4 regions of the Nocardia sp. NPDC004415 genome follow, and region 4 is predicted to be linked to each of the others. Evidence: riboswitches for the same ligand, from Rfam matches in the RefSeq annotation. Region 4 holds a riboswitch; each other region holds the start of a gene.
What was found. A riboswitch is a leader RNA that binds a small molecule or an ion and turns the genes downstream of it on or off. The one in region 4 is predicted to bind cobalamin.
Positions count from the first base shown of each region.

Region 1: another riboswitch for cobalamin. It lies ahead of ACWEMY_RS12615 (ABC transporter substrate-binding protein); the one in region 4 lies ahead of ACWEMY_RS21295 (CbtB domain-containing protein).
Region 2: another riboswitch for cobalamin. It lies ahead of metE (5-methyltetrahydropteroyltriglutamate--homocysteine S-methyltransferase); the one in region 4 lies ahead of ACWEMY_RS21295 (CbtB domain-containing protein).
Region 3: another riboswitch for cobalamin. It lies ahead of ACWEMY_RS17810 (ABC transporter substrate-binding protein); the one in region 4 lies ahead of ACWEMY_RS21295 (CbtB domain-containing protein).

Region 1 covers NZ_JBSGDP010000020.1:59,397-61,589, forward strand. Annotated here, with positions in the region: gene ACWEMY_RS12615 (ABC transporter substrate-binding protein) at 1-875, opposite strand, end outside; cobalamin riboswitch at 904-1,094, opposite strand; gene ACWEMY_RS12620 (TerD family protein) at 1,141-2,193, opposite strand, start outside.
Region 2 covers NZ_JBSGDP010000099.1:2,798-4,990, forward strand. Annotated here, with positions in the region: gene ACWEMY_RS28335 (pyruvate carboxylase) at 1-650, opposite strand, end outside; cobalamin riboswitch at 934-1,137, shown strand; gene metE (5-methyltetrahydropteroyltriglutamate--homocysteine S-methyltransferase) at 1,273-2,193, shown strand, end outside.
Region 3 covers NZ_JBSGDP010000035.1:17,139-19,331, forward strand. Annotated here, with positions in the region: gene ACWEMY_RS17800 (hypothetical protein) at 1-179, shown strand, start outside; gene ACWEMY_RS17805 (hypothetical protein) at 163-951, shown strand; cobalamin riboswitch at 917-1,110, shown strand; gene ACWEMY_RS17810 (ABC transporter substrate-binding protein) at 1,127-2,193, shown strand, end outside.
Region 4 covers NZ_JBSGDP010000048.1:32,900-35,092, forward strand. Annotated here, with positions in the region: gene ACWEMY_RS21285 (alpha/beta fold hydrolase) at 1-690, opposite strand, end outside; gene ACWEMY_RS21290 (antibiotic biosynthesis monooxygenase family protein) at 722-1,045, shown strand; cobalamin riboswitch at 1,116-1,237, shown strand; gene ACWEMY_RS21295 (CbtB domain-containing protein) at 1,270-1,470, shown strand; gene ACWEMY_RS21300 (CbtA family protein) at 1,461-2,193, shown strand, end outside.

The DNA.
Region 1 (2,193 bases), on a different contig from region 4:
TGCGGCTGCGCGTCGGCGCGGGTGTAGCTGGCCTTGCAGCACTGGCTGGTCAGGATGATGTCGGGATCGGCGGCGATGAGGGCTTCCGCACTGATCGGCACATTCCGGCGCTCGGTGAGATCGGCGAAGGCGTTCACTCCGCCCGCCGCCTCGATGATCTGGGTGACGAAGTCGATCCCGCCCGCGACGGTGTAGGACCCGTCGTCCTTGGGCGTGAGGACCGCGACCCGCGGCCGGGGGGCGTCGGCGACCTTGGCGCGCACCGCCGCGATGCGCGCGGTCAGCTGTGTGACCACTTCCTCGGCACGCTCGTCGACACCCCACAGCGCGCCCAGATCACGCAGGTCGGCGTACACATTGTCGAAGCGCACGGTCTTCGGGTCGATCGCCTCGTCGGCCAGTCCGTCCGCGCTCGGGCACAGCGGGCTCAGCACCCAGGTCCGCACACCCAGCTCGTGCAGGCTGCCGCGGGTGCCGACGCTGTTCTGCGCGGAGGCCGCGAAGACGCCGTTGTAGCCCGAGAGCACGAAATCCGGCTTCTTCGCCAGCAGTTCGTCGCGGCTGGGCAGCTTCTCGACGTAGTCCGACTTCGCCTGCGCGTCCCGGTATTCGGGCAGCACGGCCGCGTCGAGGAACGCCGTCTGCACGAGCCGGTCGGTGACGCCGAGGGCGTGCGCGATCTCGATCGAGGGCTGGTAGGCGGCGTAGATGCACTGCGGCGGGGAGCCGACGGCGACATCGATGCCGCAGTTGGCACGGGTGACGGCATTCGCGCCGGTGGTGGCCGGTGCGGGCGGGCCACCGCACCCGGCAACGACGATCGCGCAGGCGATCAGCGCGCCGGTACGCAGGCGCGCGACAACAGAGGAGGTCAAGAGACGGCCTTCCAGGTCCTCGTGGAATGGGTACTGCGTGGCCGTGGCCGGTCTCCTGGCTGACGGGATGGCGCGCGACGGATCAGCCTTCCCAGGGCATGCCCCAGTGGCCCCGGACGGCATCGGCCGCCCGGATCGATCAGTCGCTCCCGATCACAGTGGCGAGGGCCGCATCGGTTTCGCACCGATTTCCCGAACACCACGGCTCGGGGACTGTACCAAGATCGGAAACCGGACGGTCGGGCCGGATGGTCGAATTGTCCGATCAGCGAGGATCGGGGCAGGTTCCCGCGTACCGGGTCAGGCCGAGACCGTTCTTGCCTTTGCTGCGCCCGACCGGCCCGTTCTTGGCCGAACGGACCCAGGCACCAGCGGTGTCGAGCACGGGCATGCGTTCGCTGAAGGCGCGGCTGTAGCGGGTGGTGCCGTCGACGGTGAGGATGCCCTCGCGCACGTCGATGTGGGCGACGGTGGCCCAGAAGGAGTTCTTGCCGTTGCCGATCAGCACGGTGATCTGGTCGGCGTCGGCGCCCGGCAGCCCGTCGGGCCCGGGGCGGCCGTAGCGCACGCGCACGCGGGGACGGCCGAAGGTGTCGATGGCGCCCGCGCCGTTGTCGACGGACTGGTAGACGTTGAGCAGCAGGTCACCGTTCTCGGTCGGGCGCACGACGACCTGTTCGGTGGCGGGCCGGTTGTTAGCGCCGGGGCCGCGGGAATCACCCTGGTGGTGCAGGAACGGCCAGACGGCCAGATCGCCCTGATGACCTTTCTCGCCGCTGATCACCACGTAGTCACCGGTGATCTCGTTGCGGCAGAAGAAGTACACGTCCAGATCGCCGGTGCCGTAGCGGGTGACCTGCCCGTCGGGCGCGTAATGCGCACCGCGGCCGTCCCATTCGAGACCGACGGTGAGAACGTACCCGGGGTCACCCTTGCGCAGGTCGATGCTGGCGCGGCGGTCGGGTGAGTCCTTGGTGAGGACCACATCGACCTTGCGCAGATCCACCTGCGGTGCCGCCGGCGCGGGCGCCGCGACGGGCTGCACAGGTGCCGAGTCCTCGGCGGGCTCCTCGTCGACGACGATCCCGTGCTCGGTCGCGAAGGCCGCGAGCCCCGCGCTGTAGCCCTGCCCGATCGCGTCGAGCCGCCACCCGTCGCCCCGCCGGTACAGCGCCACCGCCTGCAACACCGTCTCGCTCGTCAGATCCGGCGGCGTGAACGTCATCGACTGCCCCTCACCCGCGACGGTGACCCGCAGACCACGCACCTCGCCGAACCGGATGCCCTGCGCCTCGGTACTACCCGCGATCACGACCCG
Region 2 (2,193 bases), on a different contig from region 4:
TGGTCGGCCAGGATCTGCACCTCGATGTGGCGGGGGTTCACCACGGCCTGCTCGAGGAACACGGTCGGGTCGCCGAAGGCCGATTCGGCCTCGCGGGAGGCGGCCTCGATCGACTCGCGCAGCTGCTCGGGCGCGGCGACCCGGCGCATGCCACGGCCACCACCGCCGGCGACGGCCTTGACGAAGATCGGGTACTCGAGCTCCGCCGAGGCGGCCAGCAGTTGCTCGATGTCGGCCGAGGGTTCGCTGGACTTCAGCACCGGCAGGCCCGCGGCCCGGGCGGCCTCGATCGCGGTGGCCTTGTTGCCCGCCATCTCGAGCACTTCGGCCGAGGGCCCGATGAAGGTGATGCCCTCGCGCGCGCAGGCCGCGGCCAGATCGGGATTCTCCGACAGGAAGCCGTATCCCGGGTAGATCGCGTCGGCGCCGGCCGACTTGGCCGCCTCGACGATCGCCTCGATCGAGAGGTAGGCCCGCACGGGGTGACCTTCCTCACCGATCTGATACGACTCGGCCGCCTTGAGACGGTGCACGGAGTTGCGATCCTCATACGGGAACACCGCGACCGTTCCGATGCCTAGTTCGTAGGCGGCGCGGAAGGCGCGGATGGCGATCTCGCCGCGATTGGCGACCAAGACTTTCGAGAACATTGGCCTACGGTACCCGGCCCGCGAGCGGGGTTCGGCACGCAAGGTGACTTCGCCACAGTCTTCACACCGAACACTCCCCGACCTGCGAAGTCGCGGTAATCGGACCGTCACATCTCACCGCGGGAGTCACCCGCCCGTGCGGTCGGCGATGCGGCGGCAACGCGCAGGTCACGCCCCTGTTCGAGACGTCCGGGTGAGCGTCGGGCCCGCGACCCCCTATGCTGGTGGGTGCAGCTGGTTCGCCTGCGCGGTGGAAGAGTCGGAGCCCCGACCTCCCGCGCCGGTGTCGAAGCCCGCCGCCGGTTCCCCGGCGCCGGGTGAAGAGGGAACCCGGTGGGAATCCGGGACTGTCCCGCAGCGGTATGCAGGAACGACCGCCGTCATCACGCACTGAGTCCAAGGCTTGGGAAGCGACGGCCAGTAGGTCGGTCGACACACACGACCGGTGCCCGCGAGTCCGAAGACCTGCCGACTGTGCCGGATACGCCGTATCCGGCGGCCACCGCCTCGTGGATCGGGCGCGCGGACCACCCACAGACCTGCCGCGTGCGCGACGGAAGGTCCGGCGGTTGGCGTCTGCCCGCATGGTGAGGGCCGTCCGTACCGCACTGGAGAAACTTCCGTGACTGTTTCGCACACTCCTTTCACCGCAACGGTTCTCGGTCTGCCCCGGGTGGGCCCGAACCGGGAACTCAAGCGCGCGACCGAGGCCTACTGGGCCGGCCGCGCCGACGCGGGCCACCTGCACACCGTCGGCCGCGAGCTGCGCCGCGCCCAGCTGCTCGAGCTGCAGGCCGCGGGCCTGGACTCGGTGCCGGTGGGCACCTTCTCCTACTACGACCAGGTGCTCGACACCGCCGTGCTGCTCGGCGCGCTGCCGCCGCGCGTGGCCGGGATCGCCGACCCGCTGGACCGCTACTTCGCGGCCGCGCGCGGCATCGACACCGTGGCCCCGCTCGAGATGACCAAGTGGTTCGACACCAACTACCACTACCTGGTCCCGGAGATCGACGCCGCCACCGTCTTCTCGCTCAACCCCGACAAGCTCCTCGCCGAGCTGGCCGAGGCGATCGAGCTCGGCGTGGCGCCCCGCCCGGTGGTGGTCGGCCCGATCACCTTCCTGAAGCTGGCCAAGTCCGCCGACGGCGCGGCCCTGGACCGGCTGCCGGAGCTCATCGCCCTCTACACCGACCTGCTCACCCAGCTCGCCGACGCGGGCGCGCAGTGGGTGCAGATCGACGAGCCGGTGCTGGTCACCGACCTCACCGACGCCGAGGTCGCCCTCGTGCGCGACACCTACACCCAGCTCTCGGCGGTGGACCGGCGCCCGGCGATCCTGGTCGCCACCTACTTCGGGCACCCCGACGCCGCCCTGGGCGCGCTGGCCGACACCGCTGTCGAGGGTGTGGCGGTCGACTTCACCGCGGGCACCCGGGTCGCCGATCTCGCCGCGCTGCCCGCGCTGGCGAACAAGCTGGTGGTGGCGGGCGTGGTCGACGGCCGCAACATCTGGCGCACCGATCTCGACGCCGCGCTGAGCACC
Region 3 (2,193 bases), on a different contig from region 4:
GCCGCACCTTCCTCGACCCGGGTACCGGCCTGATCCCGCTGGAGCCGCCCACCGAGGAGGGCATGGACGCGCTGCGCGAGCTCTACGCCGAGGAGAACCGGTCCGTGTCCTTCATCGATTACGGCGACCGGTTCCGCTTCAGCATGAACACCGGGGACTACCTTGCTCCCCGGATCTAGCCTCCCGGACGGGATCGTCACCTACCCGCTGCCGGTCGAGGACGACCTGTTCACCGCACTCGCCGCCTCCGTCGACTGGGAAGACCTCGGCAAGGGCCGCCGCGGCGCCGTGCTGACCAGAATCGATGCCACCGGCGGCATCCCGCTCGTCCGCACCACCGCGCGCTACGGCCGTCCCGCCCAGCACTTCGCGACCGTGCACGAGCGTCTGGCCCGGCGGATCCAGGCCCGCGCCGAACTCCCGGCGGCCTTCGACAACGCGCTCGCCGAGCGCTACACCAATGCCTACGCGACCATGGGCAGCCATTCCGATCAGGCCCTCGATCTGGCCGACGAGTCGTTCATCGCCGTCTTCTCCTGCTACCGGTATCCCGAGCTCCCGCCGCGCACGCTGATCGTCGAACCGAAGAACTCCGGCAAGAGATTCGACATCCCCCTGACCCACCACGGCGTCGTGGTGTTCTCGGTCGCCACGAATCGGCTCCTCCGGCACAAGATCGTGCTGGACACGGCCGCCCGGACCACGGAGAACGAGTGGCTGGGCGTCACCTTCCGGACATCGAAGACTGTTCTCCACTTCCGCGACGGACACCCCTACCTGCACCGGGGTGCGCGCCTCACCACGGCCGACGACGAACAGCGACGCGAGTTCCACGCCCTGCGACGACGCGAGAACACCGAGACGGATTTCACCTATCCCCCGCTGACATACACCGTCAGCGACAGCGACCTGACCCCGCCCGTTCCCCCACCGGCGTGCCCCGTCCGCTAGGTTCACTTCCGCAGGGAACACCGGTGCGAATCCGGGGCTGTCCCGCAACTGTGACCGAGGAGCAGACCTTCATCCATGGCCACGACCTTCCTGGGTTGGAAGGCCGAAGGCGAGCGTTGATCCGGGAGCCAGGATACCTGCACCGCTTCAGGATCTAGCTTCACGAGGATGAGAAATGCGAGTGCTCACTCGCCGCAGGCACGATGCCCTGCGGCTGTCCGACCATGCCCGGACCGGGCGGCGGCGCCGTTCCCGCGCCGCAGGCGTGCTGGCCGCGCTGCTCGCGGCCACCCTGATGGTCACCGGATGCGCGGGCGAGGCCACCGACGGTGGTGCCGCCGCGGCACGGGCGCTGCGCGAAGCCGGTGACGGCACCCTGACGATCTACAACTCCTACAAGATCGCCGGTCTCGACCCGGCGGGTACCGGCACGAACTGGCTGTTCGACTGGGGTGTCGCGGAGAACCTGCTGCAGGTCACCGAGTCCGGCGAGATCGCGCCCTGGCTGGCCGAATCGGTGGTGCGCGACGGCGACACCCGCTGGATCGTGACGCTGCGCGACGGTGTCACCTTCCAGAACGGCAAGCCGGTCGACGCCGCCGCCGTGGCCGCGGCTCTGACCCGGCAGATCGCCGAATCGTCGGCGGCCAGGGTGTACCTGGACAAGGCGACGACGGTGACCGTGGACGGCGCCAAGGTGGTCATTACCACCCCCGCGCCGAACGCCATGGTGCCCGCCGCCCTCGCGGCGCGCGACAACTCGCTGCAGATCTACGACGTCGCCGCCGTGCAGGCCGCGGGCGGTGACTCGGCGAAGATCGTCGGCGCGGGCGCGTACTCGGGGCCCTACGCGATCACCGCGTGGAGCCCGGACAATCTCGTGCTCGCCCCCTACCAGAAGCATTGGGAGGGAACGCCGCCGCTGAAGGGCGTCACGGTCCGCGTCGTGCCCGACGAGCAGGCCCGGCTGGCCGGGGTGCGCAGCGGTGAGGCCGATATGGCGTTCTACCCGTCCACCTCGGCGAAGCTGGAACTGCGCGGCGACAGCGACATGCACGTGCTGTCCTCCGAGCAGGCGCTGCAGTCGCTGCTGGTGGAGATGAACCTGAAGGCGGGCATCTTCACCGACACCGCCGTCCGCAAGGCGTTCACCGCGTCGATCGACTACGCGGGGATCGCCGAAGACGTCGGCAACGGCCAGTTCGCGGCCGCCACCGGCCTGTACCCGCCGTCGATGTCGTT
Region 4 (2,193 bases):
CCGCTCGTCGTGCACCAGATGCCCCGCACCCTCGACCCACGCGTACTCGGCATCCGGGTGCACCTCCGCCATGGTCCGCATCTGACCCGGCGGGGTGATGGTGTGCTCGCCCTCGATGAGCAGTGTGGGCATCGTGAGCGATTTCCATTCGGTCCAGAAATCGCGGGTGCCCCATTCCTCGGAGATCGCGCGGAAGGTGTCGACCTCGCCGTGCAGGCGATAACCCTCGACGCTCCCGGTGAAAGCGCGCAGGAAATACCGGCCCGCGACCGGCCCGAAATAGTCGAGCACCGCCTGGTCGTCCGCGAACGGCTGCGGCCAGGAGTGGATGAGTTCGGCCCAGTGCGCGGCGGTGCGGCCGGTGAAATCGGGGGCGATGTCCTCGACGACCAGCGCGCGGACCCGCTCGGGATGGGTCGCCGCGAAGACCCAGCCGTGGATGGCGCCCATCGAATGCCCCACGATCACCATCGGCTCGCCGATCCCGGCGGTGAGCCCGGCCAGATCGGCCACGAATGCCTCGGTGCTGAGCTCGGCGGGCGGGGTGCGCCCGTGCCCGGCCGCGTCGACGGCGTACACGTGCCCGTACTCACGCAACCACGGCAACTGATCGGACCAGGTCCGCGCACTGCCCATCAACCCGTGCAGCAGCAGGATCGGGACGCCGGTTCCGCCTTCGTCGTACAACACCCTGCCGATTGTGCACCGTATTGTCGAGGTCATGGCTGTTGTGAAGATCAATGCGATCGAGATCCCCGAAGGTGCCGGTCCGGAGCTGGAGAAGCGCTTCGCCGCGCGGGCCCACGCGGTGGAGAACTCCCCCGGTTTCCTCGGCTTCCAGTTGCTGCGCCCGGTCGCCGGTGACAACCGGTATTTCGTGGTGACGCAATGGGATTCGGAGGAATCCTTCGCCGCGTGGCGCGACGGTCCGGCGCGCGCCGCGCACGCGGGCAACGGTGGTGAGGGCGAGCGTCCCAAGCCGGTCTCCACGGGTGCCTCGCTGCTCGAGTTCGAGGTCGTCCTCGACGTGCCCGCCAAGGGCTGACAGCGGCGTTTCCGCTGGACATGCGGATGCGCGTATTGACGTGGGCGCCTCGCGACTGTCACAGTTCGAGGGAAAACATACGCGAGGGTGCGCGGTAATCCGGTGAGATTCCGGAGCGGTCGCGCCACTGTATCCACGTACCGGGTCCCCGGTGCCGGAGAGCCAGACACCGGCACCTTCGCACCGCTTCGACCGTGGGACGCGTATCCCTGAGGAGGACCCGAATGGCGCTCGCGCATTCACCCAGCCGGTCTGCCGGCCTGGACAACCTGGCCACCGTGCTCGTCACGGTCGGTGTCGTTCTGCTCGCACTGCTCACGCTGTACCTGGTCGGATTCGATCAGGGTGCCGTCTCCCGTAGCGGCATGTACCTGCACGAGCTGATGCACGACGGACGCCACCTGCTGGGTGTCCCGTGCCACTGATCGGATCACTCAAGACCCTGCTGTTGCGCGGCCTGCTGGCCGGCCTGATCGCCGGCCTGCTGGCCGCCACAGTGGGCTATTTCGTCGGCGAGCCCCAGGTGGACGCCGCGATCGCCATCGAGGAAGCCGCCGCCGCTCCTGCCGAGCACGGTCACGAGGCGGCCGAACCCGAGGGCCACTCACACGGCGACGAGGACGAACCGCTGGTCAGCCGCTCCGGGCAGAAGGCGGGACAGTTCCTCGCCCTCGGTCTGGCCGGGATGGCCTTCGGCGCGCTGCTCGCGTCCGCGCTCAATGTCGCCCGCCGCTTCACGAGTCTGTCGGGGCCGCGCCTGTCGCTGCTCGCCGCCGGATTCGCGTGGGCGGCGATCGTGGCGGTGCCGTTCTTCAAGTACCCGGCCAACCCGCCCGCGGTGGGTGACCCGGAGACCATCAACAGCCGCACCTGGCTGTGGGTCGCCGCCGTGGTACTCGGTCTGCTCGCCGTCGCGGCCTCGGTCGCGGCCTACCGGGCGCTGGCCGGGCAGCTCGACACGCTGCGGCTCATCGCGGCGGTGGTCGCGTTCGTGCTGGTCACCACCATCGGCTACATCCTGCTGCCCGGGGTGAACGAGGTGGCCGAGGACTTCCCCGCGACGCTGCTGTGGCGTTTCCGGGTGGCCTCGCTGGCCGAGACCACCACGCTGTGGGTGTCGCTGGGCCTGGCCTTCGCCGCGCTCACCG